One region of the Streptomyces sp. NPDC088400 genome, then DNA from elsewhere that is predicted to be linked to it. Evidence: predicted binding sites of a transcription regulator. Region 1 holds the regulator's gene; the other holds the start of a gene.
The links. Region 1 encodes HrcA, which represses chaperone genes, less so after heat shock. Its sites were predicted from a motif close to TTNGCACTCNGNNNNNCNGAGTGCNAA; they were not measured.
Positions count from the first base shown of each region.

Region 2: a site for HrcA is predicted at 6,486-6,512, ahead of groL (chaperonin GroEL). Genes of this name have one in related genera too.

Region 1 covers NZ_JBIVMZ010000004.1:56,690-71,879, reverse strand. The annotation lists gene ACIQD6_RS11595 (PhoH family protein) at 1-563, opposite strand, end outside; gene ACIQD6_RS11590 (carbohydrate kinase family protein) at 807-1,919, opposite strand; gene ACIQD6_RS11585 (ribonuclease Z) at 2,099-3,007, opposite strand; gene ACIQD6_RS11580 (histidine triad nucleotide-binding protein) at 3,013-3,372, opposite strand; gene ACIQD6_RS11575 (16S rRNA (uracil(1498)-N(3))-methyltransferase) at 3,507-4,253, opposite strand; gene ACIQD6_RS11570 (nitronate monooxygenase) at 4,250-5,329, opposite strand; gene dnaJ (molecular chaperone DnaJ) at 5,723-6,862, opposite strand; gene hrcA (heat-inducible transcriptional repressor HrcA) at 6,863-7,879, opposite strand; gene ACIQD6_RS11555 (MBL fold metallo-hydrolase) at 8,128-8,871, shown strand; gene ACIQD6_RS11550 (DUF3097 domain-containing protein) at 8,960-9,784, shown strand; gene ACIQD6_RS11545 (Uma2 family endonuclease) at 9,762-10,349, opposite strand; gene hemW (radical SAM family heme chaperone HemW) at 10,455-11,687, opposite strand; gene ACIQD6_RS11535 (SpoIIE family protein phosphatase) at 11,831-13,930, opposite strand; gene ACIQD6_RS11530 (two-component system response regulator) at 14,200-14,784, shown strand; gene ACIQD6_RS11525 (AMP-dependent synthetase/ligase) at 14,968-15,190, opposite strand, start outside.
Region 2 covers NZ_JBIVMZ010000008.1:250,892-266,081, forward strand. The annotation lists gene ACIQD6_RS21720 (MFS transporter) at 1-1,147, shown strand, start outside; gene ACIQD6_RS21725 (zinc-binding alcohol dehydrogenase family protein) at 1,343-2,335, opposite strand; gene ACIQD6_RS21730 (hypothetical protein) at 3,120-4,004, shown strand; gene ACIQD6_RS21735 (Uma2 family endonuclease) at 4,001-4,585, shown strand; gene groL (chaperonin GroEL) at 4,695-6,320, opposite strand; gene ACIQD6_RS21745 (cold-shock protein) at 6,727-6,930, opposite strand; gene ACIQD6_RS21750 (ubiquitin-like small modifier protein 1) at 7,308-7,583, opposite strand; gene thrC (threonine synthase) at 7,664-8,962, opposite strand; SAM riboswitch class I at 8,980-9,110, opposite strand; gene ACIQD6_RS21760 (glucosyl-3-phosphoglycerate synthase) at 9,278-10,267, shown strand; gene ACIQD6_RS21765 (trehalose-6-phosphate synthase) at 10,384-11,847, shown strand; gene otsB (trehalose-phosphatase) at 12,107-12,949, opposite strand; gene ACIQD6_RS21775 (FAD-dependent monooxygenase) at 13,028-14,236, opposite strand; gene ACIQD6_RS21780 (MarR family winged helix-turn-helix transcriptional regulator) at 14,391-14,948, shown strand; gene ACIQD6_RS21785 (DUF3263 domain-containing protein) at 15,037-15,190, opposite strand, start outside.

The DNA.
Region 1 (15,190 bases):
CCGGCCTCGACGGCGGGCCTGGTCAGGATGATCCGGTTGACCTGCTTGGACTGGAGCGCCTGGACCGCCTTGGCCATGGCGAGATACGTCTTGCCCGTGCCGGCGGGGCCGATGCCGAAGACGATCGTGTGCTTGTCGATCGCGTCGACATATCGCTTCTGGTTGAGGGTCTTGGGGCGGATCGTCCGGCCCCGGCTGGACAGAATGTTCTGGGTGAGCACATCGGCGGGCGTCTCGGGGCCGTCCGCTCCGCCGTCCTCGCTCGCCCTGAGCATGGCGATCGAACGTTCCACTGCGTCCTCCGTCATCGGCTGACCGGTGCGGAGCACCAGCATCATCTCGTCGAACAGGCGCTGGACCAGCGCGACATCCGCCGCGCTGCCGGTCGCACTGATCTCGTTTCCCCGGACATGGATGTCTGCGGCCGGGAACGCCTTTTCGATCACGCGGAGCAGGGAGTCCCCCGAACCCAGGACCGTGACCATGGGGTGCTTGGCGGGAACGGTGAACCGGGCACGTGCCTGCCCCGGTGCGGGGGTCTTGGCTGTAGGTGTCTGAGTCATGGGCCGGCGCTGTGGCCTGCGCATACCTCCCGTTGCAGGGTTCTCGCTGCTCGACAACCTCTGGGCTACCAGCCTACGGCTCCCCACTGACAAGGCCCTAGAGCTTTTCTCTGCGCCGTCGCACAGATTTGCGGACGGCGACCACGGGAGGCGTACCTCGGTGTCACGGGAGGCGTACCCCGTATCAGGCGCCCCAGCTGTGCGCCCGTACGGCCCGCGCAGTACGCCCGGTACACCCGCGCCTCACCCCGAGCGACCGAAACCGATCGTCGGTACGGCCCTGCGCAGCGGCCACGGCCGCGTCGGCGCGGGCAGCAGCTCCTCCAGGAAGGCGTAGCGCCGCAGCGCCGCCGGGTCCTGGTCGGAGCAGGCGCGTACGTAACTCCACCAGGCCGCGACCTCCGCCCAGCCCGGCGCGGAGAGCGATCCGCCGAACTCCTGTACGGAGAGCGCGGCCGTCAGCCCGGCGAAGGCCAGCCGGTCGGCGAGCGGCCAGCCCGCGAGCGTACCGGTGACGAAACCGGCCACGAAGACATCGCCCGCGCCCGTCGGATCGAGGGCCTCCACCGCGATCGCCGGAACCTCGGCGGTCTCGCCGGTGGTGCCGTCCACGGCATATGCGCCCTCCGCGCCCAGCGTGACGACGGCGACCGGCACCCGCTCGGCGAGCAGCTGCGCGGCGGCCCGTGGGCAGTCGGTACGGGTGTAGCGCATCGCCTCCTCGGCGTTGGGCAGGAAGGCCTCGCAGTGCTCCAGATCGGCCAGTCCCGACAGGTCCCAGCGGCCGGTGTCGTCCCAGCCGACGTCGGCGAAGATCCGTGCCCCGTGGCGGGTGGCATGGGCGATCCACTCGTCGCGGCGGCCGGGCGTGAGCGCGGCGACGGCGGCACGCGCGCGTGGCGGGCACTCCGGCAGGGCGCCTTCGGGCGGCGGGGCCTCGTGGCCGTGCGAGACCATGGTCCGTTCGCCCTCGTACGCCATGGAGACGGTGACGGGCGAGTGCCAGCCTGCGACCGTACGGGACCGGGACAGGTCGATGCCCTCGCCGTGCTCCAGCGCGTCCCAGCAGTACTCGCCGTAGTGGTCGTCGCCGAAGGCGGCGGAGAGCGAGGTGCGCAGTCCGAGGCGGGCCAGCGCGGTGGCCATGTTGGCGATGCCGCCGGGGCTCGACCCCATGCCCCGGGCCCAGGACTCGGTGCCGCGTACGGGCGCGCTGGCGAGGCCGGTGAAGATGATGTCGAGGAAGACCGTGCCCGTGAGATAGACATCGCACTCCGGGTCGTCCGGTGCGCGCAGGGCGCTCAGCGGATCGACATGGGCGGTGTGGTCGTACGTGTCTCCGTTGGATGTGATCACGGCGGACTCCCCGATCGCGTGCAGATCCGGACAGTCTGCACGATCGGACACGGCGCGGCGGACACGCGCGAGGTCCGCCCCACTGTCCCCGCCCCGCCCCGTCACCGCCGCCCCGTCCCGTCGCCGCCGGTCCCTCTCGCTGTCCCCGGTGTCCCGGGGATGGGCCGCGGGGACCGGCCTCAGGGAGACCGTTTGGGCAGCGGCACTCGTACGAGGTCGGCGGCGACCGTCAGTTCGCCCTCGAAGCCGGCCGCGCGGGCCTGGCGCTCGAACTCGTCCGGATCGCCGTACCGCTGCGAGAAGTGCGTCAGCACCAGATGCCGTACGTCCGCCTCCCGCGCCACGCGCGCCGCCTGGCCCGCGGTGAGGTGACCGTGGTCGGTGGCCAGCCGCTCGTCCTCGTCCAGGAAGGTCGACTCGATGACGAGCATGTCGCAGCCCTCGGCCAGCGCGTGCACGCCGTCGCAGAGCCGGGTGTCCATGACGAACGCGAACCGCTGGCCCCGGCGCGTCTCGCTGACCTCGTCCAGTGTGACGCCGTTCAGCACGCCCTCGCGCTGGAGCCGGCCGACGTCCGGGCCCGCGATGCCGTGCGCGGCCAGCCGCGCGGGCAGCATCCGGTGCCCGTCGGGCTCGGTGAGGCGGTAGCCGTACGACTCGACGGGGTGCGAGAGCTTGTGCGCGTCCAGGGTGTACGCGCCGGTCCGCGCGAGGACGCCGTCGCCGGTCACCGGCGCCTCGGTCAGCGCGACGGACTCGCGGTAGGCCGTCGCGTACCGCAGTCGCTCGAAGAAGCGCTGCCCGCTCGCCGGGTAGTGCGCGGTGACCGGGTGCGGCACCTGGTCGAGGTTGATGCGCTGGATGACCCCGGCCAGCCCCAGCGAGTGATCGCCGTGGAAGTGCGTGACACAGATCCGGTTGATGTCGTGCGCGGCGACCCCGGCGCGCAGCATCTGGCGCTGGGTGCCCTCGCCGGGATCGAAGAGCAGGCCCTCGCCGTCCCAGCGCAGCAGATAGCCGTTGTGGTTGCGATGGCGCGTGGGCACCTGGCTGGCGGTGCCGAGCACCACCAGTTCCCGTACGGACAAGGCGCTTATCCGGGAGGCCAGTTGAGGCCGCGACCGCCCAGGACGTGGGCGTGCGCGTGGAAGACGGTCTGGCCGGCGCCCGCGCCGGTGTTGAACACGATGCGGTAGCCGGTGCCGTCGGCCTTCTCCTGGGCGGCGACCGCGGCGGCCTCACGCAGCACGTCGGCGGCGATCTGCGGCTCGGCGGCGGCGAGGGAGCCGGCGTCCGCGTAGTGCACGCGCGGGATGACCAGGACATGGGTCGGGGCCTGCGGATTGATGTCCTGGAAGGCGACGGTGGTGTCGGTCTCGCGTACGAGGGTGGCCGGCACGTCCCCCGAGACGATCTTGCAGAACAGGCAGTCGGCCTGTGGTTCTCCCGCCATGGTCCTGGCCTCCTCGACGCTGCTGGTGATCAGTTCGGTACGGTCGCATGGTATCCGGGCCGGTGGCCGCTGTCCGTTGAGGGCGTCACCTGCCCGCCGAGGGCATCGCCGCGGCGCTCCCCGGGGCCGGGCGGTCAGGACCAGCGGCCCGTGCGGCCCAGCAGCAGGGCCGTCGCCGCCGTACCCGCGGTGGAGGTGCGCAGCACGCTGCGGCCGAGGCGGTACGGCTTCGCGCCCGCCGCCTCGAAGACCGCCAACTCCTCCGGGGACACGCCCCCTTCGGGGCCCACGACCAGCACGATCCGGCCCTCGGCGGGGAGCGGCGCGGTGGCCAGCGGTTCGCTGCCCTCCTCGTGCAGTACGGCCGCGAAGTCGGCGTCCGCGAGCAGCGCGGCGACCTGTTTGGCCGACAGCGCGTCCATGACCTCGGGGAAGCGGAGCCGGCGCGACTGCTTGCCCGCCTCCCGGGCCGTGGCCCGCCATTTGGCCAGGGACTTGGCGCCCCGGTCGCCCTTCCACTGGGTGACGCAGCGCGCGGCCTGCCACGGCACGATCGCGTCGACACCGGTCTCGGTCATCGTCTCGACGGCCAACTCCCCGCGGTCGCCCTTGGGGAGGGCCTGGACGACGGTGATCCGGGGCGAGGGCTCCTCCTCGGTCCGCACCTCCGTGACCTCGACGTCCAGCCGGTCCTTGCCCTCGACGGCCGCGACCGTTCCGTACGCGCCGGTGCCCGCGCCGTCCGTCAGCACGACCTCCTCGCCGACGCGCAACCTCCGTACGGAGACGGCGTGCCGACCTTCGGGGCCGTCGAGCGTGACCGTCCCCACCGCCAGGGCGCCGGGTCCGCCGTCTCCTACGACGAAGACCGGAGCGGTCACGAGGCGCTGCCGAGGCCCGGCATGAACGACGCCCGGGTCGCGTCGAGTTCGCCCGCGAGGACCTCGACCAGCCGGCCGGCCGGCAGGTCGCGCGCCATCCGGTGGCCCTGTCCCGCCCAGAGCGCCATGCCCTGCGCGTCCCCCACCTTGGCCGCGGCCTTGCGCAGTCCGGAGGTGAGGTGGTGGACCTCGGGGTAGGCGGGCGGGGCGTACGGGCCGTGCTCGCGCATGAAGCGGTTGACGAGGCCGCGGGCGGGGCGGCCCGAGAAGGCCCGGGTCAGTTCGGTCCGTACGAACAGCGGGTTGGTCATGGCCTGCTTGTGCAGCGCGTTCGCCCCGGACTCGGGGCACACCAGGAACGCCGTACCGAGCTGTGCCGCGTCCGCGCCCGCCGCGAGCACCGCCGCGATCTGCCCGCCGCGCATCAGCCCGCCGGCGGCGATGACCGGGATCTGCACGGTCTCCCTGACCTGGGACACCAGCGAGAGCAGCCCGATGCCCGCACCGTCGGTGGCCGGGTCGTCGCGGTGCGTGCCCTGGTGTCCGCCGGCCTCGATGCCCTGTACGCACACCGCGTCGGCGCCGGACCACTGAGCGGTCTGGGCCTCCTCGGGGGTGGTCACCGTGACCACGGTGAAGGTACCGGCGTGGGCGAACGCGTCGAGAACCGTCCGGGTCGGACAGCCGAAGGTGAAGGAGACCACCGGCACCGGGTCGTCGAGCAGTATGGCCAGCTTGGCCTCGTAGCCGTCGTCCCGTCCGGCCTGGGGGTCGCCGAGCGGTGTCTCGTACCAGGTGGCCTCACCGGCGAGCTGGTTCCGGTAGACCTCGACGGCCGCGTTGTCGGCGTAGTGAGGCTGCGGCATGAAGAGATTGATGCCGAACGGCCGGCCGGTGAGCCCGCGCAGCTGTTTGACCTCTTCGTACATGCCGTCCGCGGTCTTGTATCCGGCGGCGAGGAACCCGAGACCCCCGGCCTCGGAGACGGCAGCGGCCAGCAGAGGGCAGGAAGCGCCGCCCGCCATGGGGGCCTGCACGATCGGATACCGGCAAAGATCGGTCAGTGCGGAGGACATGGAGGCATCGTGCCATGTCCTCGGTGAGAGGTCCGAATCGGTGCCACGTATGGCATGCGCCGGGGAACACGGCGTGCGCGAGGCGACACGCACGGGCATCTGGGTGGCTGATTCCCGCCCCCTGGACGCCCGGCTCGCACGCGTCTGCCTCACGCGCGGGCCGCCGACCATCGACGGCGGCCCACGATCGGTCGATCGGTCGAACGACTTCGTCCAACTACGAGCGGCCCAGGGCCTGTCCGGCGGATCTTCCCGGGCCCGCGACGCCTGGCACCGCACCTCGCCGCGTTGTCGGAGTCGTCCACGTACATCCAGTACGCGGACGATCCTCCGCCTTGCGATGCACGGCACCAGACGCCACGGGCTGATCCGCGAAGATCCGCCGGACAGGCCCTACCGCCCGTTGAACGCGTCCTTCAACCGCGAGAACAGACCCTGCTGCCCCGGCTGGAACTGCCCCGTGGGCCGTTCCTCACCACGCAGCTTCGCCAGCTCCCGCAGCAGCCTCTCCTGCTCCGGATCCAGCTTCGACGGCGTCATCACCTCGACGTGCACGATCAGGTCGCCCCGGCCGCCACCGCGCAGATGCGTGATGCCACGCCCGTGCAGCGGGATCGACTGCCCCGACTGCGTACCCGGCCGTACGTCGATCTCCTCCACCCCGTCCAGCGTCTCCAGCGGGCACTTCGTGCCCAGTGAGGCCGCCGTCATCGGAATGGTCACCGTGCAGTGCAGATCGTCGCCGCGCCGCTGGAAGGTGCTGTGCTGCACCTCGTGGATCTCGACGTACAGGTCACCGGCGGGACCGCCGCCGGGGCCGACCTCGCCCTCGCCCGCGAGCTGGATGCGGGTGCCGTTGTCGACGCCCGCGGGGATCTTGACCGTGAGCGTACGACGCGACCGGATGCGACCGTCGCCCGCGCACTCGGGGCACGGCGTCGGTACGACCGTGCCGAAGCCCTGGCACTGCGGGCACGGCCGCGAGGTCATGACCTGGCCCAGGAAGGACCGGGTGACCTGCGAGACCTCGCCACGGCCGCGGCACATGTCGCAGGTCTGCGCCGAGGTGCCGGGAGCGGCACCCTCGCCCGAACAGGTCGTACAGACAACGGCCGTGTCGACCTGGATGTCCTTGGTCGTGCCGAAGGCCGCCTCGTTGAGGTCGATCTCCAGCCGGATCATCGCGTCCTGGCCGCGCCGCGTCCGCGACCGCGGGCCGCGCTGCGACGCCGTACCGAAGAACGCGTCCATGATGTCGGAGAAGTTGCCGAAGCCGCCGGCGCCGAAGCCACCCGCGCCGCCTCCGCCCCCGGCTCCGGAGAGCGGGTCTCCGCCGAGGTCGTAGACCTGTTTCTTCTGCGGGTCCGACAACACCTCGTAGGCGGCGTTGATCTCCTTGAAGCGCTCTTGCGTCTTCGGATCGGGATTCACATCCGGATGCAGCTCGCGCGCGAGCCGCCGGAATGCCTTCTTGATCTCATCCTGGGATGCGTCGCGGCGCACGCCGAGTACGGCGTAGTAGTCCGTGGCCACTTACGACTCCGCCAGGATCTGTCCGACGTAACGTGCCACTGCGCGTACCGCTCCCATCGTTCCGGGGTAGTCCATGCGGGTCGGTCCGACCACGCCGAGTTTGGCGACTGCCTCGTCTCCCGAACCGTAGCCGACCGCGACGACGGACGTGGAGTTGAGTCCCTCATGGGCGTTCTCGTGCCCGATTCGTACGGTCATGCCCGGGTCCTTGGCCTCACCGAGCAGCTTGAGGAGCACCACATGCTCCTCAAGTGCCTCCAGCACCGGCCGGATGGTCAGAGGGAAATCGTGTCCGAAGCGGGTGATGTTGGCGGTACCGCCGATCATCAGCCGCTCCTCGGTCTCCTCGACCAGGGTTTCGAGCAGGGTCGCGAGGACCGCTGTCACGGTCCCCCGGTCCTCCTGCTCGAAGGAATCGGGAAGGTCCTGCACCAGCGGCGGGACGTCCGCGAAACGGCGTCCCACGATCCGGCTGTTGAGCCGGGCCCGGAGATCCGCGAGCGAGGTCTCGCCGAACGGCGCGGGACAGTCGATCATCCTTTGCTCGACCCGTCCCGTGTCCGTGATCAACACGAGCATCAGCCGGGCGGGGGCGAGCGCCAGCAACTCCACATGCCGCACCGTCGAGCGGGTCAGCGAGGGGTACTGGACGACCGCGACCTGCCGGGTGAGCTGCGCGAGCAGCCGGACCGTACGGCCCACGACATCGTCGAGGTCGACGGCGCCGTCCAGGAAATTCTGGATGGCGCGGCGCTCCGGCGGCGACAGGGGCTTGACCCCGGCCAGCCGGTCGACGAAGAGCCGGTAGCCCTTGTCGGTCGGGATGCGCCCGGCGCTGGTGTGCGGCTGGGCGATGAAGCCCTCGTCCTCCAGCACCGCCATGTCGTTGCGGACGGTGGCCGGGGAGACACCGAGCTTGTGCCGCTCGGTGAGCGCCTTGGAGCCGACGGGCTCCTCGGTGCCGACGTAGTCCTGGACGATCGCGCGCAGCACCTCGAGTCTGCGTTCGCTGAGCATCGCGCACACCTCCAGCTGTCGTCGTCGGTCCCGGTCCGGCCCTTGCTCTGGCACTCGCGCGCGGTGAGTGCCAGTACTTCCACCGGCCAGTGTACGGCCGTCGGGTACGCCCCGGGCAAGGGCGGCCGACCACGCTGTCCCGCGATCGTCGTGGCCGTTCGCGATCACCCGTGGTCAAGCGGGTCTACTGCGGTCAACCTGCCCGTTTCATACGCGATCACGCTGGTCGTTGCGGATAGCGTCCTCGCATGAACGTCCGTTGGGAAGAGTGCGGGTGGGAGCGGTTGAGCCCGGGGGTGGGCCGGCGACGACTGCCCAGGTGGGACGCGACGGCCGGGCTGGTGGCGGGGGACGGCGCGGCCCTCCTGTACGACACCGGCTCGACGGTCCGCGAGGGCGCCGCGATCCGGGCGGCGGCCCAGTCGCTGCTCGGCGGCCGTCGAGTGACACATGTCGCACTGAGCCACCCGCACTTCGACCATGTGCTGGGCACAGCGGCGTTCTCCGGGGTCGAGGTGTACGGAGCGGTCGGCACGGCGGAACTGCTGGCTCCGGGCGGTGCCGGGCGGTCGGCGCTGTACGAGGACGCCGTACGGGAAGGTGTCGATGCCGCGCGGGCCGCCGAGGCGGTCGACGTGCTGGTCCTGCCGCGCCACGCGGTGTCCGGGGAGCTGACGGTGGATCTGGGCGGCCGTCAGGTCCTGTTGGCCAACGTCGGCCCGGGGCACACCGGTCACGATCTGGCGGCGCTGGTGCCGGGCGTCGGCACCGGCTCCCCCGATGTGGTCTTCTGCGGCGATCTGGTGGAGGAGTCCGGCGAGCCCCAGGCCGGCCCCGACGCGGTCCCCGCGCACTGGCCGGCGGCGCTGGACCGGCTGCTGGCACTGGGCGGTGAGGACGCGCTGTACGTGCCGGGGCACGGGGCGGTGGTGGACGCGGCGTTCGTACGGGCGCAACGGGACGCGCTGGCGGCGGGTTTCGGCGGGGTGTAGCGGCTCCGGCGGGGCGTTCCGGCAGGGGTCGGACCCTGGTGGGACAGCCTCTTAGCCGTACCGGCCCGATCCGCTTATCGTCTTCCGTATGCGCAGCTACAGCCCCGATCTGACGCCCCCGTGGAAGAAGTCCACGCCCGCGCCCGAGATCCCCGCCGAGCCGGATCTGGTGGTCGAGGAGGTGTCAACAGGCTTCTGCGGTGCGGTGATCCGCTGCGAGAAGACCGCCGAGGGTCCGACGGTCACCCTGGAGGACCGCTTCGGCAAGCACCGGGTCTTCCCGCTGATCCCGGGCGGTTTCCTGCTGGAGGGGCGCGTGGTGACGCTGGTCCGCCCGACGGCGGGCGGCCCGGCCCGGCCCGCCCGTACGGCCTCCGGCTCGGTCGCCGTCCCCGGGACCCGCGCGCGGGTGGCGCGGGCGGGCCGCATCTACGTCGAGGGCCGGCACGACGCGGAACTGGTCGAGAAGGTCTGGGGCGACGACCTGCGCATCGAGGGCGTGGTCGTGGAGTACCTGGGCGGCATCGACGATCTCCCCGCCGTCGTCGCCGAGTTCGCCCCCGCGCCGGACGCCCGGCTGGGCGTCCTGGTCGACCATCTGGTGCCGGGCTCGAAGGAGTTCCGCATCGCGGCGGAGGTGACGGGCCCGGACGTCCTGGTGGTGGGCCACCCGTACATCGACGTGTGGGAGGCGGTGAAGCCGTCCTCGGTGGGCATCGGGGCGTGGCCGTCGGTCCCGAGGGGCGAGGACTGGAAGACGGGCGTGTGCCGCGCGCTGGGCTGGCCGGAGAACACGGGGGCGGCGTGGCAGGACATCCTGTCCCAGGTCCGCTCCTACAAGGACCTGCGGCCCGAACTGCTGGGCAGGGTCGAGGAATTGATCGACTTCGTCACCGTCGGCGGTGCCAACTGACCGGGGAAAGCGTCTGGAATCCGGACGTGTCCAGTTCGACCCCGAGCACGTCCAGGGGAATGGGGTCGCCGAACTTGGTGGTCCGCTCCACCTGGTAGTCGGCCTCCTCACCACTGCCGGTCGGCTCGGTGAGCAGGACGCAGTGAGCCTCCATCGGGTCGATGATCAGGTACGCGGGCACCCGGCCCGCCGCGTACATGGAACGCTTGACGCCGTGGTCACGGTCGATGCTGGACTTGGAGACCACCTCCAGCAACAGGGTCACGGCCGAAGCCGGAATGAGCCGTCCAGGGCCTTCCACCGCGCCCAGTTCAAGGACCACGAGATCGGGCTGGGGCTCACTCGCCTCGCCCGGAATGGCGATGTCCTGCGTCTGCATACGGTCCCAGTCCTTGCGTGGGATCTGGTCCTGCACGGACTCCACGATCCCGTTGTGGACCCGGTCCTGCCCCGGCACCATCACGATGTCGCCCCTGAGGAGTTCCGCCTTGTAGCCCTCGGGGACCTCCATGTCCTCGAAGATCCTGGCCGCGCGCGTGGTCGATCGCGCATCCACAGCGGTCATCTCCGTGAGCCTCCGCTTTCCGCCGCTTCCGTTCCGTCGGCGGCAGCTTAGGAACAGCCCAGGCAGACGCACCCGCGATCCGCGGGGATTCACCCCGGCGAGTGATCAGTCCACCAGGTCCCTGACCACCGCGTCCGCCAGCAGCCGTCCCCGCAGCGTCAGAACCGCCCTGCCCGCCTCGAAGGACTCCGGGGCCAGCAGGCCGTCCCCGACCGCTCGCCGGGCCGCCGTGAGGCCCGCCGGGGCCAGCAGCGACAGCTCGCAGCCGTCGGACAGGCGCAGCTCCAGCAGGATGCGTTCCACCCGGCGGTCCTCCGCCGAGAGGATCTCGCGGCCCGCGCCCGGCGAGCGGCCCTCCGCCAGGGCCGAGGCGTACGCGCCGGGGTGTTTGACGTTCCACCAGCGGACCCCGCCGACGTGGCTGTGGGCGCCGGGGCCCGCGCCCCACCAGTCCGCGCCGCGCCAGTACAGCTCGTTGTGCAGGCAGCGGGCGGCCTCCGAGGTGGCCCAGTTGGACACCTCGTACCAGGAGAAGCCCGCCTCCCCGAGCACCGAGTCCGCGATCAGGTACCGGTCCGCGTGCTCGTCGTCGTCCGTCATCGGGACCTCGCCGCGCCGGATGCGCCGGGCCAGCTGGGTGCCCTCCTCCACGATCAGCGCGTACGCCGAGACGTGGTCGGGACCCGCGCCGACCGCCGCCACGAGCGTCTCGCGCCAGTCGGCGTCGGTCTCCCCCGGCGTGCCGTAGATCAGGTCGAGGTTCACATGATCGAAGCCGGCCGCGCGGGCCTCCGCGACGCACGCCTCGGGCCGGCCGGGGGTGTGGGTACGGTCCAGAACTTTCAGCACATGCTGCTTCGCGCTCTGCATCCCGAAGGAGATCCGATTGAAGCCGCCCTCCCGCAGGGTCGCCAGATACGCCGGATCCACCGATTCCGGATTCGCCTCGGTGGTGATCTCGGCGTCGTCGGCCAGCCCGAACTCGTCGCGGATCGTCCCGAGCATCCGTACGAGATCGTCGGCGGCCAGCAGCGTCGGGGTACCGCCGCCGACGAAGACCGTACGGACCTGCCTCGGGTCGTCGCCCAGCACCTTCCTGGCCAGCCGGACCTCGTCGGCCAGTGTCTGCGCGTAGTTGTCGCGGGAGGCCAGCACACCGCCCGAACCGCGCAGCTCGGTGGCCGTGTACGTATTGAAGTCGCAGTAGCCGCAGCGGGTCGCGCAGTACGGAACATGCAGGTAGAAGCCGAGAGGCCGGTCCGCCGCACCCGTCAGGGCGTGCCGGGGCAGGGCCCCGGTCTCGGGCATGGGGTCACCGTCGGGCAGTGCGGAAGGCATGCCCCCAGTGTCCCGTACGCCGAGGGTGTCCTCGTACGCCACCGATGGGCGGCGCCGTACGGGGCCGGACGCAAACGACGGCCCCGTACGTAGTACGGGGCCGTCGTCCCGCCGCCGCGCCCACCGCCCCGCGCCTCGCGCGGCTACTCGGCCTGGAACACCAGGAGCGCCAGATCGTCCCCCGGCGGCGTCTCCGCGAACTCGTGCACAGCGCGCCGTATGCGCTCCGCGACGCCCTGCGCCGTCAGACCCACGCACCCCGCCAGGGCCCGCGCGAGGCCGTCGCCGTCATCGAGCATCCGCGGACCGGAGCGGCGCTCCGTGACGCCGTCGGTGACGCAGAGCAGGGTGTCGCCGGGCTCCATGTCGAACGTGCTGCTCTCGTAAGCGACCTGCTCGACCACCCCGAGCAGCAGCTGTGGCTCCGCCGCGGGCCGGACCGTACCGTCGGGCCGCAGCAGCAGCGGCAGCGGATGGCCGGCGCTGGCGAGGGTGCACCGTACGCCGCCGCCCTCGCCCGGCAGCGGCCTCAGCTCTCCGTACAGCAGCGACAGGAACCGGGCCTGGCTGCCTTCGGACGGCGCCGACGCGGTGCCCGAGGACAGGCCGGGGAGGGAGCCGGGGCCGGTGGCCGCCGCGGCGACCATCAGGGACGCGGATTCGGCGGCCTCCGTGGCGTCGTCGAGGAGCAGCCGGTTGAGGCGGTCGAGGACGGCGCCGACGCGGTAGCCCTCGCGGGCCAGCAGCCGCAGCCAGGGGCGGGCCAGGCCGGTGACGACGGCGGCCTCGGGGCCGCTGCCCTGGACGTCGCCGAGCATGAAGCACCAGCGGTCGCCGGGCGGGCACGGGAAGACGTCGTAGAAGTCGCCGCCGGCTAGCCCCTCGTCACTCGGCTCGTACACCAGCGAGCTGGCGACGCCCGGAATCCGCGCGACCTGGCTGGGCAGCAGTCCGCGTTGCAGGACGCGGCTGATGGTGGCCTGCCGGGTGTAGCGGCGGGCGGCGCCGATGGCGAGGGCGATGCGTCGCGCGAAGTCCTCGACGAGGACGGTGACTTCGTCGGCGACGCTGCTCTGGCCCGGCCTGCCGAGCAGCAGCGTGCCGAGCACGCGTCCGTTCGCGACCAGCCGGCAGGCGAGAGCCACGCCGCCGTCCGTAGCACTGTCATCCGTATCGCTGTCATCCGTACCGACCACTCGGGCCCCGGCGTCGGACATCACGCCCGAGCTTCCCGGCCACGGCACCCGTACCGCCACCCCGCGCGGCGGGTCCGGCAGCCGCGGCGGCTCCTTCTCCAGGACCGCGCGCAGCCGCTCCAGCCGCGACTCGTCCGCGTGCCAGACCCGGGCGAGCCGGGGCGCGGCGCCCGTCTGGGCGCCCTCGCCGTCCAGCCAGACCGCGCACCACTCCGCCAGCCTCGGCACCAGCAGCTGCCCGGCGAGCGCCGCGACCAGGTCCTCGTCGAGCTGCCCGGCGAGCAGTTCCGAGGCCTCGGCGAGGAAGGAGAGGGCGCCTCGGCCGGCCCAGTCCGGATCGTCGCGCACGGTGCGCCGGGACGCGTACGCGGGCGCAAGGATCTCGGCGGCGCGCAACCCGCGGCGCAGTACCGGTTCGGTCCCCCGCACCGGCCCCGTGTCCCGCCCTTCGAGCGGCAGGCGCGCCCATACGGTCTTGAGCCCGGCGCGGTAGGTGATGCCCCAGCGTTCGGCGAGGGCGGTGACGACGTGCAGCCCCCTGCCGTACTCGGGCAGCCCGGAGGACGGTTCCCGCCCCGGCGACTGCCCGTCTTCCCGTCCGGGCTCCTGCTCCCGGGCGTCGCTCTGTATGGCGCGTGACGGGTGGTGGTCCGAGACTTCGAGGACGAGTGCGGCCGGCTCGTCCTCCTCCCCGGAGACGCCCGCCGAGGGGGCTTCCAGACGGCAGAGCAGTTCGACGGTGGTCCCCGCGTGCACCACCGCGTTGGTGACGAGCTCGTCGACGATCAGTACGGCGTCGTCCGCGAGCAGATCGGTGCTGTGTCTCCCTGGTGGGCAGCTCTCGTCCGCCTGGCAGAAGGTGCAGGTCGTGAGCAGCCCGAGGCTGGTCCAGTCCGCCAGCGCCGCGCGGATGAAGCGGCGTGCGGCGGACGGTGCGAGCGGGTTGCCCGGCAGGCTGGTACGTGATGTGGACCGCGCGTCCCCGCGTGACGGCACCGTGGGTGCCGGACGGTGAAGGGATTCGCGCGGGATCGGAATGGGCCCCACTGCGGCTCCTGATCCGGTTCTGGCGTTGTGCCGCTTACGATCCCGACAGAGTGACAGACAGACCGCGCCCATATGCGCCGAGTCATGGAAGTTGGCAGATATTGACCAAGGTTTGGTGGTAGGGCCGCCGCCGTGGGTGGGGTGCGGACGTACGGAACACGCCGCCACGTACGACACGGTCCCAAACGCGGGGAAGGACGTGCGGTTCCGCCCCGGACGGAGCATTCTTGCCTCGCTGGCCGAAAGTCGGGGCCGGACAAGGAGACGGGATGAGCGGGACAACAGCCACCACGGAGCGCGCGAGCATCCTTCTCGTCGATGACATGGAGGACAATCTCGCCGCGCTGGAAGCGGTACTGGCCTCGCTGGACGAGCCGCTCGTACGGGCCCGTTCGGGCGAGGAGGCGGTGGGGGCGCTGCTGCGGCAGCCGTTCGCGGTGATCCTGCTGGACGTGCGCATGCCCGGTATGGACGGATTCGAGACCGCGGCCCGGATCAAGCGGCTGGACCGGAGCAAGGACATCCCGATCATCTTCCTGAACGGGCCCGAATCCGACAGCGGTTACGCGTTCCGGGGGTACGCCTCGGGCGCGGCGGACTTCCTGACCAAGCCCTTCGACCCGTGGATGCTGCGCGCCAAGGTCAGCGTCTTCCTCGACCTGCACCGCAAGAACCGCCAGCTGGAGCGGATGCTGGCGCGGGAGGAGGAGCATCTGGGTGAGATCGCGGGCCGGTTGGCGGTGATCGAGGAGACGTTACGGCGCGACGTCCCGAACGATCTCACTCTCGTGGGGCGGCAACTGGCCCGGATCGAGGACACCTTGGGCGAGCTACGGCGCGAGCGGGACAGATAGGCGGCGTCACGTCGGCCCGCACCCGGCGCCCGTACGCCAGTGGCCCGCGACCGTACGCCAGTGGCCCGCGACCGTACGCCGACGGCCTGCGTTCGTATGCCAGCTGCCTGCGTTCGTATGCCGGTGGCCCCCGACCGGACACCGCGTGCCCGGTGGCCCCGCTTCCGCTCCGCGCCGTGCGGCTCAGCTCTCCCGCGTGCCCTCGTACATCTCCTCGATCAGGTCCTTGTACTCCCGCTCCACGACCGGCCTCTTGAGCTTGAGGCTGGGCGTCAGCTCGCCGTGCTCGATGTCCAGATCGCGGGGCAGCAACCGGAACTTCTTGATGGTCTGCCAGCGCTGAAGTCCCTCGTTGAGGCGCTTCACATAGCCGTCGATCAGCCGCTCGGTCTGCGCGGAGGCCACC
Region 2 (15,190 bases), on a different contig from region 1:
CCTGTTCGGCACCGCGTCCCTGCTGGCGGGGCTGGCCCCCACGTTTGCCCTGCTGGTGGTCGCGCGCCTGCTGCAGGGCGCAGGTGAGGCCATCGCGCTGCCCGCCGCGATGGCCACCATCGTCCTGTCGTTCCCCGAAGGTCCGAGCCGGTCCCGGGCCCTGAGCGTGTGGGCGGCGGTGGCCAGTTGTGGTCTCGTCGTCGGGTTCGTTCTGTCCGGAGTCATCACCGCCCACCTGGGCTGGCGGTGGATCTTTCTGGTCTCGGTCCCATTCATCCTGATCGTGCTGCTGGCGGCCGTTTTCCTGGTTGAGGGCGACCGGCCCGTGGCCAAGGATGCCTCGCCGCTGGACCTTCCCGGCGCGCTGCTGCTGACCGCTTGCCCGCTGCTGTTCGTCTTCGGCGTGGTCGAGGCGGGTGAACCCGGAACGCCCGCATGGGTGATCCCGGGGGCGCTGGCCGGGGCGGTGGCCGCCGGAGTCGGGTTCGTGCGGGTCGAGGCACGCTCGCACAACCCGCTGCTGCCGCTGCGCTTCTTCGCCAACCGCACGCGTGTGGTGGCCAATCTGGCCACGATGCTGCTGAGCGGGGCGTTGTCGACCTCGTTTCTGCTGTTCACCTTCCATCTACAGGACCAGTTGGGCGTCGGCCCGCTCGGCGCGGGTCTGACGATGTTGCCTCTGGCGGTCTCGCTGATCGTGGTCTCCATGCTCGTGCCCCGGCTGCTGGGCCGGTGGGGAGCACGCACATGCGTGCTTGCCGGCATCGGGTTCACCACGGCCGCGATGGCCGCGATCGCGCTCGTCTCGGCCCTGCGGGCAGGCGGCGTAGCGATGATCCCGCCCATGCTCCTGATCGCGGCCGGGATGGGGTTCGGCATCGTGGGGCTCCAGTACCTCGCGGTCAGCGGCGTCACCGAGGACGATGCCGGGACCGCTTCGGGCGTCCAGCGCGCGGCTGACCAACTGGGCGGTGCGACCGGAGTAGCAGTCTGCGTCGGGGTCGGGTTCGCCCCGTCCCTGCACTCCTTCGATCCGTTCCTGGTCGCCGCCCTGCTGGCCGTCATGGGACTCGTGACTGGTGCGGTCGTGGTCTGGCGCATGCCCGCGCCCGTTCCCGCAGCGGCCCCGCAGGCACAGGTCGGGTGACTTTCGCCCCGTAGGGGTGTGCCGCCTTGGCAATCGGATCGGCACACCTAGGGGACTGGCCGGTCAACCCTACGGGACTGGCCGGTCAACGCCCTCTACGGCCGGGCGACGGCTTACCGGTGGGAGCGCCGCCTGCCCGACCTCCCTGGCCTACCCGCGCGACCTCTAAGTCCGGCAGCCGCTCAGAACCGCAGGTCAGAGACACGTAGGCGTCAGGACGAGCTTGCCGAACACGGCTCCCGACTCAAGCTTGTCGTGGGCGCGCGACGCGTCCCCGAGTGACAGTTCCTCGTCCACGACACCGCGCAGAGCGCCTCGGGCAGCGAGCTCGAAAATCGCCTTCAGCCCCGATCGCATCCGCTCGGGGCTGAAGGACCGCATGCTGAGCATGAGCAGCGAGGGGGACTGGTAGAAGCGCCCCCGCAACCCCGAAGCGAAGTCGGGGCCGGGCATCCCGCCGGCCGCGCCGCACAGGACGTACCGGCCGTTGGGCCGCAACCGGCCGATGTGGCGGGCGAGATCGGGGCCGCAGACGGGGTCGATGACAATGTCGTACGTGGCGCCCTCGGCCCGGGCGCGGTCCTCGCCCGGGGCGCGGTCCTCGCCCAAGCTTCGGTTCAGGACGGTGGATGCCCCGAGCCCCAGGAGACGTTCGCCGCGTGCCGCCGAACTCGTCACAGCGGTCACGACGGCGCCGAAATACGCTCCCACCTGCGTGGCCATCAGCCCGACGCCACCGCCCGCCCCACGGACCAGGACACATTCCCCGGCCGCCACCTGTGCTCGCTCCAGCATGAACAGGGCTGTGAGCGCGTTGCCTCCGAGGGCGACCGCCTCCGACGCGCTTACCTGAGCCGGGAGTTCGGCGAGGGCCGCGTCCGTACGTACCGTGACCAGCTCGGCGTAGCCGCCGCCGTCCGGCAGTACCGCGAAGACGCGGCGGCCGAGCCACGCGTCGTCCACACCGTCACCGGTCGCGGTGACAACACCTGCCGCCTCCGTCCCCGGCACGAAGCCCGGTTCGGGAAAGCGGGCGAACTCCCCCCGCCGGGAAGCGATATCGGTGTGCCCGACGCCCGAGGCTCGGACCGTGATCTGGATCTGCCCCGGCCCGGGGACGGGGTCAGGGAGATCTACGAGGCTCAGACTGCCCGAGCCGTCGAACGAGTCCACCACAACGGCCTTCACAGCCAGGGCCGGCCCTTCCCTCCGGAGCCTTCCCCGGCTCACACCGAGGAAGGCCACAGCACGCGGAGACACAACGCTGGCGACTACAGACCGGCCAAGAGAGCCGCGACCTGGGGCGCGATACCGGCCACCGCACCAAGCACGATCCCGACCACACTGTCGAGCAAACCGCCAACGATGGGCAGGCCCATGACTACTCCTTCAGTTTGTCACGCCGTCATTACCGACGGTGAACATACCTGCTGAATCGGCCCTCACGGCCGTCCCGCCGGACCCACTGGCCCATTCGGCCGCCACGACTGCCGGTGCGATCCGCCGGACGTGGAGCCCGGATACGGAGCCCAGGACGTGGAGCCCGGACGTGGAGCCCGGACGTGGAGCCCGGACGTGGAGCCCGGATGTGGAGCCCGGATGTGGAGCATCGCCCCCCCCGGAGCTCAAGCCCCGCGCTCCGAGCCTTCTTTGTAAGGATTGGCAGGAGGGTTTCAACCCACCCACCCTCCCTGCCTCGGGTGTTGACTTTTCGTGACCGGCTTGCCACGCAGGGTTGCGACGCTCTAGCGTGCCCACAGAGCGAGAACAAGAAACCAGAGCAACCGAGCAAGCCCAAGCAAGGCCCGGGCAAGACCCCCAGCAACAAATCAGCCCCCGCCGGTGCACCAAACACCTGCGAGGGCCTGACCAACAAGATCGACGCCTAGTCACGAAAGGCGATCCCATGGCTGACACCCAGCCTAGTGCCGCCCCGCGCCCCGCGCAGCTACCTCCGCCGACGTCTCACCCCATGGCCAGCCCCGGCTACGGCAAGCGTTCGACACCCGGCCAACTGCCCCGCACAGCAACCGATTTCGCGCACCTGCCGCCCCGAGAGGCAGCCGTCGCCGCGTTCATCGACCGGCTTCCGGACGGTACGGACATGTCGGTGAAGGCCCTCGCCAGACTGCTCCCGTACGGCCAGTGCGCCCTGCGTACCGCCCTGCGCCACATCCAGACCGCCGGTCATCTGCGGCGCGGCAGAGAGCACGTGACCGGCTCGGGCAGCGCGCGCTGGGTGACGCGGACGTGGTTCTCCCGTACCGCGCGCGGCAACGACTGGTGGGCGGCGTTCAGTTCGGGCGCCGTACCGGACGAGGCCGCCACGCACGACGTACCGGACGATGCCGACCCGCGACAACGGCCGTCCGCACAGGCCCCGGCCCCCACCCGCTCCCGCGCCTTCATCCTGCTCGCCGCGCTCGGCCGCAGCGTGCCCGCCATGTCGCTGTCCGCCGCCGACTGCGTGGCCCTGGAGCCCCTGGCCGCAGCCTGGTTCGAGCGGGGCGCCACCGAGAAGGACGTCCTGAACGCCCTCACCGCCGGGCTCCCGGTCCCCGTCCACCACGCGGCCTCGCTCGCCCGTTCCCGGCTGACGTCCAAACTCCCGCCCGAGCCGATCCGCGTCCCCCGCCCGGCGCTGCGCGTCCTGGAATGCGCGAAGTGCGGCGCGCCCGGACGCCCCGAAGCGCTCCTCGCGGGCGAGTGCGCCCCCTGCCGTGGCGAACCGGCCCCCGTACTCCGTACCACCAAGCTCCCGCCCACCCAGGTCCACACCCTGGCGGCCGAGGCCCGCGCGGCCGTCCGCCCAACCGGCCGCTCAGCCGTCCGCCCACCCGAAAGGACTCACGCATGACCGTTCGGTCCCCCAGCACTCACCGCGCCCAGATGTCCACCGAGGACTTCGAACAGGTCGCTCGTGCGGCTCCCGAGACGGTGACGTTCGAGTTCATCAACGGGAGAGTCGAGGTCAAACCGGCGACAGACGGTGACCACGGAGAAATCTTCATGTGGCTGCTGCGGCAATGCCTACGGCACCGCCCTGAACTGGCGTTGTATCCGAAGCAGGGCTTGGCGGTGGAGACGTTTTACGGAGACCGCGCCCGCCCGGACGGAGCCCTCGCGCCGGTGGACCATTTCGCGGGTCAGGGCGAGTGGAGTGACCCCACTGGCGTCCTCATGGCCCTCGAAGTGACCTCTTACGACTACGAAACGAACCTCCGCGACCGCGTCGAGAAGCGTGACGGCTACGCGGCGGCCGGTATCCCCGTCTACCTGCTCATCGACCGGGACACGGAAGAACTGGCCGTGTACAGCGATCTACGAGGGGGCGTGTACGAGAGCCGCACCTTGCATCCGTACGGCGCCACGGTCAAGCTCCCGCACCCCGTCTCCATCACCCTGGAAACCGAGAAGCTCAAGGACTACACCCGCTGAGGACTACACCCGCTGACGAAGCCACTGAAACGCCCGAGGGCGGCACCCCCTCAACAGGGGTACCGCCCTCGGTCACTTCAGACCATGGACCAGGTCCGAGCCGTCAGGCTCAGAAGTCCATGTCACCGCCCGGCATACCGCCGCCGGCCGGGGCCGCGCCGGCCTTCTCCGGCTTGTCGGCGATAACAGCCTCGGTGGTGAGGAACAGCGCCGCGATGGAGGCCGCGTTCTGCAGAGCGGAACGGGTCACCTTCGCGGGGTCGATGATGCCCTCGGCGATCATGTCGACGTACTCGCCGGTCGCAGCGTTCAGGCCGTGACCGACCGTCAGGTTGCGGACCTTCTCCACGACGACGCCGCCCTCAAGACCACCGTTGACGGCGATCTGCTTGAGCGGGGCCTCCAGCGCGAGCTTGACGGCCTGCGCACCGGTGGCCTCGTCGCCTTCGAGCTCCAGCTTCTCGAAGACCGAGGACGCCTGGAGCAGAGCCACGCCACCACCGGCGACGATGCCCTCCTCGACGGCGGCCTTGGCGTTGCGCACCGCGTCCTCGATGCGGTGCTTGCGCTCCTTGAGCTCGACCTCGGTCGCGGCGCCGGCCTTGATGACGGCCACGCCGCCGGCCAGCTTCGCGAGGCGCTCCTGGAGCTTCTCGCGGTCGTAGTCCGAGTCGCTGTTCTCGATCTCGGCGCGGATCTGGTTCACGCGACCGGCGACCTGGTCGCTGTCACCGGCACCGTCGACGATGGTGGTCTCGTCCTTGGTGATGACGACCTTGCGGGCGCGGCCCAGCAGGTCCAGGCCGGCGTTCTCGAGCTTGAGGCCGACCTCCTCGGAGATGACCGTGCCACCGGTGAGGATGGCGATGTCGTTGAGCATGGCCTTGCGGCGGTCACCGAAGCCCGGGGCCTTGACGGCGACGGACTTGAAGGTGCCACGGATCTTGTTGACGACCAGGGTCGACAGCGCCTCGCCCTCGACGTCCTCCGCGATGATCAGCAGGGGCTTGCCCGACTGCATGACCTTCTCGAGCAGCGGAAGGAGGTCCTTCACGTTGCCGATCTTGGAGTTGACGATCAGGATGTACGGGTCGTCCAGGGACGCCTCCATACGCTCCATGTCGGTGGCGAAGTACGCCGAGATGTAGCCCTTGTCGAAGCGCATACCCTCGGTGAGCTCCAGCTCCAGACCGAAGGTCTGGGACTCCTCGACGGTGATGACGCCTTCCTTGCCGACCTTGTCCATCGCCTCGGCGATGAGCTCGCCGATCTGGGTGTCGGCGGCGGAGATGGAGGCGGTCGAAGCGATCTGCTCCTTGGTCTCCACGTCCTTGGCCTGCTCCAGCAGGGCACCGGAGACGGCCTCGACGGCCTTCTCGATGCCGCGCTTGAGGGCCATCGGGTTGGCGCCGGCTGCCACGTTGCGCAGGCCCTCACGGACGAGCGCCTGGGCGAGCACGGTCGCAGTGGTCGTACCGTCGCCGGCGACGTCGTCCGTCTTCTTGGCGACTTCCTTGACCAGCTCGGCGCCGATCTTCTCGTACGGGTCCTCGAGCTCGATCTCCTTGGCGATGGAAACACCATCGTTGGTGATCGTGGGGGCGCCCCACTTCTTCTCGAGGACGACGTTGCGACCCTTGGGACCAAGGGTGACCTTGACGGCGTCGGCGAGCTGGTTCATCCCGCGCTCGAGACCGCGCCGTGCCTCCTCGTCGAACGCGATGATCTTGGCCATGTGAAGTGGTCCTCCCGGACAGATGGGGTCTCCCCTGCTCGAACGGAGCTGAGAGCTTGGGGAAGGATTGCTCCGGACCGCGCTGGCGCCCGCGACGGACGGCCTGAGAACCGTGTGGTTCCTTGCCCCACCGGCTCTTCGGGCCTCACCGACCCGGTCCTAAAGTTGTCACTCTCACTTGCAGAGTGCTAACGCCAATAATTAGCACTCGACCCCCGAGAGTGCAAGCGCCTCGAAGAGGCATCGATGGGGGCGGTGGCCGGGAGACGGATGGGCGCAAGCGCCTCGAAGCACCGCCGTCGACCCGGACGCGGCCAGGGAACGGGGACGCACGAAGGGCCCGTACCCCATGTGCTGGGATACGGACCCCTCGGCGTGAGTGCGTCGGTGGCCGATCGCGCCGGGATCAGACGGCGAGCTTGACCATGTCCGCCTGCGGACCCTTCTGGCCCTGCGAGATCTCGAACTCCACTCGCTGACCTTCTTCAAGGGTGCGGTAACCGTCCATCTGAATCGCGCTGTAGTGGACGAAAACATCCGCACCACCGTCTACCGCGATGAAGCCGTAGCCCTTCTCCGCGTTGAACCACTTGACGGTGCCCTGAGCCATGCCTAACTCCCCTAGTACTGGTCCTCGGGAGGACCACACTTCGCGCCGTAACGCGTCGACCGCGGCTGAATGTATCCGCCCAACTGCCCTCTGCAACAGGTCAATCGGACGAGAAATCCGGGCATGGCTGAACACGCATAGTGATCAATTCACTGCGTTCCGGGGCAAGTCGGGCCGGGCAAAGTGCGCGTACGGCACATAGGGCACCAGGACTTCGCCCCGATGTTGTCGCGTTCTCGTATGCGCTCGGGGCGAGAAATGTAGGGGCGTTCCCATACTCTACCGTGCTCAACCATTCAGAATGGCCCCCTCCGCTTCTCGTGCGGAGGGGGCCATTCCGGTCGTGCGATACCGATACCGCGCCAGGAGGCGTCGGGTCAGCCTCCGGCGACCGCCGGGATGATCGAGACGCCGGCCCCGTCCGGGGTGGCGGTCTCCAGGCCCTGCTCGAAGCGGACGTCGTCGTCGTTGACGTACACGTTCACGAAGCGGCGCAGCTTGCCCTGGTCGTCCAGGACGCGGGCGGCGATGCCGGGGTGCTCCTTCTCCAGGGACTGGATGACGTCGGAGAGGGTCGCGCCCTCCGCCGCGACCTCGGCCTGGCCACCGGTGTACGTACGGAGGATGGTGGGGATGCGGACCTTGACGCTCATGGTGGGGCCTTTCTTGAGTACGAGGTGCGAGTGCGGGGGCGCGGCCACGGATGGTGGCGGGCGGCGGCCGGCGGTGGCGCTCAGTGGGCCAGACCGGCGGCGCGGAACGCGTCCAGGCTCGGGCGGATGGTCGCCGAAGGCCCGGTCGTCGGAGCCACGGCGTCCAGCGTCTTGAGCCCGTCGCCGGTGTTGAGGACCACGGTCGTCAGCGTCGGGTCGAGCAGACCGGCGTCGATCAGCTTCTTCGTCACGCCGACGGTCACGCCGCCCGCCGTCTCCGCGAAGATCCCCTCGGTGCGCGCCAGCAGCTTGATCGCGTCCACGATCTGCTCGTCGTTGACGTCCTCGACCGCGCCGCCGGTGCGGCGGGCGATGTCCAGGACGTACGGGCCGTCGGCCGGGTTGCCGATCGCCAGGGACTTGGCGATGGTGGCCGGCTTCTGCGGCCGTACGACATCGTGGCCCGCCTTGAAGGCGGTGGACACCGGCGAGCAGCCCTCGGCCTGCGCGCCGAAGATCTTGTACGGCTTGTCCTCGACCAGGCCCAGCTTGATCAGCTCCTGAAGACCCTTGTCGATCTTCGTGAGCTGCGATCCGGAGGCGATCGGGATGACGAGCTGGTCCGGCAGCTGCCAGCCGAGCTGCTCGCAGATCTCGTACGCGAGGGTCTTGGAGCCCTCGCCGTAGTACGGCCGGAGGTTGACGTTGACGAAACCCCAGCCCTCGCCCAGCGGGTCGCCGATGAGCTCGGAGCAGAACCGGTTCACGTCGTCGTAGTTGCCCTCGATGCCGACCAGTTCACCGCCGTAGACGGCGGCCATGACGACCTTGCCCTGCTCCAGGTCGTGCGGGATGAACACGCAGGAGCGGAAGCCGGCCCGGGCGGCGGCGGCGCCGACGGCGCCGGCCAGGTTGCCGGTGGAGGAGCAGGAGAGCGTGGTGAAGCCGAAGACGCGGGCGGCTTCGACGGCGATGGCGACGACGCGGTCCTTGAAGGAGTGCGTCGGGTTGCCGGAGTCGTCCTTGATGTGCAGGGAACCGGTGACACCCAGCTCACGGGCCAGGTTGTCGGCCTTGACCAGCTTGGTGAAGCCGGGGTTGATGTTCGGCTTCGTGGCCACATCGGCCGGTACGGGAAGGAGCGGGGCGTAGCGCCAGATGTTGTCCGGGCCCTCCGCGATGCGCTTCTTCAGCTCTTCGGGGCTGCCGCTCGGCAGGTCGTACGCGACTTCGAGCGGCCCGAAACAGCTCGCGCAGGCGAAAATGGGACCGAGGCCGAAACGCTCTCCGCATTCGCGGCACGAGAGGGCGGCGGCGGGTCCAAGATCAACGGACGCACCGGTGTCGGCGTTGTCGTTGGGGACAGTCTGCACAGCCATGGAGGCGAGGCCCTTTCTCCTCATCTTCCTCGTGACGTACTTCGCCACAAGACGGAATTGGCACCTTCCCCACCGTGACCTCTGCATGGTCGGCGGGAGGGTTGCCGGGACTTCAACGGGCCGTTCCCTCAGTCCCTCTGGATGAGCGCTATGGCACCGGAACCTGGATCCGATGCGTTTTTCGGCGTGATGACCCCGGCATGCGGTGGTCATACGCGTTGTTCAAGACTGTAACCGAAGGGGCGGATGGTGGAGATAGTCGTCCGCACCGCGAGATGGATCACGTTCATGGCACACGCTCAGGGAGTTTCGACCGTGCTGGAAGAGGTGGAGCACTGGCTGACCAGGCGTTCCTGGTCAGCGGCAGACCGTACGCTCGACCGGCTTCTGGCGGCGAAGGCCGCGCGCGGCACCACGGTGAGCGTGGTGCTGCCTGCGCTGAACGAGGAGGAAACAGTCGGCGAAATCGTCTCCGTCATCCGGCGCGAGCTGATGGAGAAGGTGGCGCTCGTCGATGAACTGGTAGTGATCGATTCCGGTTCCACCGACCGTACGTCCGAGGTCGCCGGGGCGGCGGGCGCGCGGGTGGTGCACCGGGACAGCATCCTGCCCCGGCTGCCCGCGCTTCCGGGCAAGGGCGAGGTGCTGTGGCGGTCGCTGCTGGTGACGAGCGGTGACATCGTGTGCTTCGTGGACGCCGATCTGAAGCGGTTCTCACCGGACTTCGTGTCCGGGATCGTCGGTCCGCTGCTCACGGATCAGGATGTGCACTTCGTGAAGGCGATGTACGACCGGCCGCTGGGCGGGCCGGGGGCCACCGGCTCACCGGGTTCCCTGGGCTCTCCGGGGGCGGCGAGCGGGCAGGGCGGGCGGGTGACCGAGCTGATGGCGCGGCCCCTGCTCAATCTGCACTGGCCGCAGCTGGCCGGCTTCGTACAGCCCCTGGGCGGCGAGTACGCGGCGCGGCGCTCGCTGCTGGAGCGGCTGCCGTTCCCCGTCGGATACGGCGTGGAGCTGGGGCTGCTGGTGGACACGCTGCACACGGTGGGGCTGGACGCGATGGCGCAGGTCGACGTGGGGGTACGGGTCCACCGCCACCAGGACGACCGGGCGCTGGGGCGGATGGCTGCGGCGATCTACCGTACGGCTCAACTCCGCTTGTCCCGTGGGCACTTGATACGTCCGGTGCTGACGCAGTTCGAGCGGGGCGAGGACGGTTTCGTACCGCGTACGCATGCCGTGGACACGGAGGAGCGGCCGCCGGTGCGGGAGATCGCGGAGTACACGGCCGGGCGCGCGGCGTAGGGGCGCACCGCCGGGGCGGCGGGTGTGCGCGGGGGCGGCGCCGTATGGGCGGACTCACGCGCACCGGACCGCGTCCGTACGTTTGAGCGTTTCCTGGACGGGCTAGGTTTCGGCACATGGCCTCAGAGCAAGCCGCCCAGGTTCTCGTCGCGTCCAACCGTGGCCCCGTCTCGTACACCCTGCGTGACGACGGCGAGCTGGCCGCGAAGCGCGGCGGGGGCGGGCTGGTGTCCGGCCTGTCGGCCATCGGGCCCGATACGGACGCGGTGTGGGTGTGCGCGGCGCTCGGGGACGGCGACCGGGAGGCCGTACGGCGCACGGGCGGCCGGCTCGACACCGCCGACACGGGCGGACAGCGCGTGCGCATGCTGGGCATCGCGCCGGACGTGTTCGCCGACGCCTACAACGGGGTCGCCAACTCCACGCTCTGGTTCGTCCACCACCTGCTCTACCAGACCCCGCTGGAGCCGTCCTTCGGCCCGGAGTTCCGCGCGCAGTGGGCGTCGTACGAGACGTACAACCGCGCCTTCGCCGAGGCGCTGGCCGACGAGGCGGGCGAGGGCGCGGCCGTGCTGGTGCAGGACTACCACCTGGCACTGGTGCCCGGAATGCTCCGGGCGCTCCGGCCTGACCTGCGGATCGGGCACTTCTCGCACACGCCGTGGGCGCCCGTCGACTACTTCCGGATGCTGCCCGACGACATCGCGCGCCAGCTGCTGCGCGGCATCCTCGGCGCGGACCGCGCGGCCTTCCTGACCCGGCGCTGGGCGGACGCCTTCACGGCCTGCTGTACGGAGCTGCTGGGCGGGACCGGCAACACCCGCATCGGGGTGCACGGCCTGGGCGCCGACGCCGACTTCCTGCGCGAGCGCGCGCACCGCCCGGACGTGGACGAGCGTCTGGGCGCGCTGCGCGAGCAGATCGGTGGGGGCGCGAGTACGGGCGGGGGCGCGGACCGGGGCGCGGACGCGGGCGCGGGCACGGACCGGAAGATCATCGTCCGGGTGGACCGTACGGAACTGTCCAAGAACATCGTCCGAGGCCTGCACGCCTACCGCCAGCTGCTGACCGACCGTCCCGAATGGCGCGAGCGCGTCGTCCACATCGCCTTCGCCTACCCGTCCCGGCAGGACCTGAAGATCTACCGCGACTACACCGCCGAGGTGCAGCGCGTGGCCGACGGGATCAACGCCGAATTCGGCACCCCGGGCTGGCTCCCGGTCATCCTCCATGTCCAGGACGACTTCGCCCGCTCGCTGGCCGCGTACCGCCTGGCGGACGTGGCCCTGGTCAACCCGATCCGCGACGGCATGAACCTGGTCGCGAAGGAGATCCCCGTCATCTCGGAGCGCGGCTGCGCGCTGGTGCTGTCGCGGGAGGCGGGCGCGTACGAGGAGATGGGCGAGGACGCGCTGGTGGTGAACCCGTACGACATCACGGCGACGGCGGCGGCACTGCACGAGGGCCTGAGCATGCCGGCGGAGGAACGCGCGGAGCGAGCGAAGCGCCTGGCCGCGACGGCTACGGCGCTGCCGCCGCAACAGTGGTTCCTGGACCAGCTGACGGCCCTGCGTGCGTAGCCGCCCGGCGGGGTTCTGCGCGTAGCCTCACGGCGGGGTTCTGGGTGCGGGGGTTTGTGGTGGGTGCGGGTGCCGGGGGCTCCGGAGGCGCATGTCCGGACTGCATGATTTACGGCGCGTGCGGGTCTCGTGATCGGGTGCGGGTTCGTAAGCGCCACAAATCACGCTCTACGTCCGGACACGTCACCTCCTGCGCCCCCGTCCCCCTCCCGCCCGTCTCTCGTCTGCGGGTCGGTGGGGCAACTGCGCCGCAGGCGGCCTAGCTCGCCGCCAACGTCGCCAGGAAGTCCGCCAGCGCCGCCGGGCCGGGGAGTACGAGGTCGGCTCGCTCCGCCAGTTCGGGGACTTCGCTGCCGCTGCATACGAGCAGCCCCGGGTGGCCGTCCGAGCGGAGTTTCTCGACCGCCGCGTAGGCCGGGAGGTCGCCCAGGTCGTCGCCCGCGTACAGGACCGTCTCGGCGCCCACCTCGCGTACGTACTCCGTCAGCGCCACGCCCTTGTCCATGCCGGGCGGGCGCAGCTCGAGGACCATACGGCCCGGTTCGACGATCAGGCCGTGGCGGGCGGCGAGTTCGTTCAGGGGGTCGCGCAGGGCTTCGAAGGCGGCCTGCGGGTCGGCGGAACGGCGGGTGTGGACGGCGACCGCGCGGCCCTTCTCCTCGATCCAGGTGCCGCGCCAGGCACCGATCCGGTCGAGGAATCCGGGGAGTTCGGCGCGGACCGATGCCACGCCCTCGTGGGCGGCGGGAGCTTTGACGGTGCCGCTGACGGCGTCCCAGCGCTCCGCGCCGTAGTGGCCGAGGACGACGAGATGGTCCAGCCCCGGCACTCCGGCGAAGCCGCCGTACCGCACCGCCACCCCGGCCGGACGGCCGGTGATCACCGCGACGGACGCGACGCGTGGCGCCAGCGCGGCCAGGGCGGGGAGGGCGCGCGGATGGGCGCGGGCCTGTTCGGGGTCGGGGACGATCTCGGCGAGGGTGCCGTCGAAGTCGAGGGCGACGACGGCTTTCCCGGGCCTGGCCAGGAACGCGGCCAGGCCGTCGGCGCCGGCGGGAGTGGTCGGATTCGGCAGGGGGTGCGAATGACTGCTGCTGCCCATGGCCCCGAGCCTATCGGGGGATCCCCGCGCGCGGGGTACGGACCCTGTCATGGACGGGGAAGGATGTGGGGCCGTCTGTTACCCGACACCCGTGTAGGAGGGGAGGTCGAGCGCGGAGTGAACGGCCTTTCTGCGGTCGTCGGGGAGGAGGGAGGGGTCTTGCAGGGCGTGGTTGCGCAGGGCCAGTTCGTCGGCGGTGCGGGGAAGCATCTTGGCGCCTCCGGCGGTGGCGAGCGCCTGGTTCAGCTCCGCGAACTCCCGTGTCCGGTCCTCGTACGCGGCGAAGGCGGCCGTGTGGCCGGCGTGGGAGGCCAGTTCACCGGCGAGGACATAGGCGCCCACCAGGGCGAGGCTCGATCCCTGTCCCGAGATGAACGAGGTGGCGTGTGCGGCGTCGCCTGCGAGAACGACGCGTCCGGTGGACCAGCGGGGCATATGGATCTGGCTGACGGTGTCGAAGAACAGGTCGTCGGCGGCGCGCATGGCGGCGACCATGCGCGGGATCTCCCACTGGTCGTCGGGGAAGAGCGTGGCGACGAGGTCGCGCTGGGCGCCGGGGTCGCGGAACGCGTCGAAGGGCGGTTCGGGGCGGGTGAAGTTGAGGAAGGCGTGGACCTGGTCGCCGTCGCCGGCGGCGTAGAGGACCGCGGCCCTGCCGGGGACGTTCCACGTCACGCCCTCGTGGGAGAGTCCGAAGTCGTTGGGCATGGTGAAACCGGCGAAGCAGTAGCCGAGGTAGCGGTGGTACCGCTCCTCGGGGCCGAAGGCCAGGCCTCTGGTGTGGGAGTGGAGTCCGTCGGCGCCGATGACCAGGTCGAAGGTGCGCCGGGCGCCGCCTCGGAAGGTCACGTCCACACCGTCGTCGTGGTCATGGAGGGTGGCGATGGAGTCGTCGAAGAGGAACTCGACGTCTTGGCGGACGGTGTCGTAGAGGGCGTCGGTGAGGTCCCCGCGGCGCACTTCGAGGTCACGGCCCTCGACGCCGCCGGTGATGACCTCGGGCTTGATGGCGGCCACCGGGCTGCCGTCGGCGTCCAGGAAGGTGATCAGGCGGCTGTCGACGTGCGCCGCCTGGAGCCGTGGGAGCAGGCCCATGCGCGTGACCACCTCCAGCGCGGTGCCGCGGATGTCGATGGGGTAGCCGCCGCCCCGTATCGCGCCGGCCTTCTCCACGACGGTGACCCGGAAGCCGTACCGGTGGAGCCAGTAGGCCAACGCGGGTCCCGCGATGCTGGCGCCGGAGATGAGGACCGTCCGCTCGGCCGTCCGCTCGGTTGCCGTGCTCATGGATACTCCTTCTCCCGGTCGGACTCGGGGAGACCGACCGGATATTGATGGATGCGTAATTTAGGTATCTTTAAAGAGGGCGTGGCGCACCTCGGATGCGTGCGCCGCCCAGGAAGACTATATACCTAACGTAGGTATTTAACGAGGAGTCGAAATGGATCGCCAGCAGCCGGACACGGCCGCCGCAGGCCGCGCCGTAAGTGACGGAAGCGGTGGAAGTGACGGAAGCGACGGAAGCGATCAGGATGTGCTGGCCGTGCTCCCCCGGCTGACGCAGCTCAGCAACGTGCTGACCCGCGGTCGTCTGATCGAACGCGCCATGGAGACCGCCGCGATCCACGTGGACCGGCCGGCGATGTCGGTGCTCCTCGCGCTGCACATGACGGACCGGCCGCTGCGGATCGGCGAGATCGCCGCGCGGATGCAGGTCGTGGGACCGCACATCACCCGGCAGGTGAACGAACTGGAGCGGCGCGGCCTGGTCGTGCGGGTCAAAGACCCCGATGACCAGCGGGCCCGGCTCATCGAGGCGACCCCCGAGGGTGCGGCGGCGGCCGGGCGCTACATGCGGACCGTCGTCGGATGGTTCACCGACGCCCTCGCCGACTGGCCCCAGCAGGACCGCCAGAACTTCGGCCGCCTCCTCGGGCGCTTCGCGGACGACCTCACCAGCCACCTCGCGGCCTTCGACGACCAGCCGTCGTCCGGGTGAGGCGCGGCGCGCGGATGCGGCGGGCGCGCCCCTGCGAGGGGCGCCCGGGTGGCGGGTGGGCGTGTTCCGGTGCTGGTCCGCCCCCGGCTCAGCGGCGCTCGCGCCTCGCCTGCCGGACCCTCCGCAGCCTGTTGACCGTCACGGGATCGTGCTCCGCGGCCCGGGGATCGTCCAGCAGCGCGTTCAGCAGCTGGTAGTAGCGGGTCGGTGAGATGCCGAGCTGTTCCCGTACGGCCCGTTCC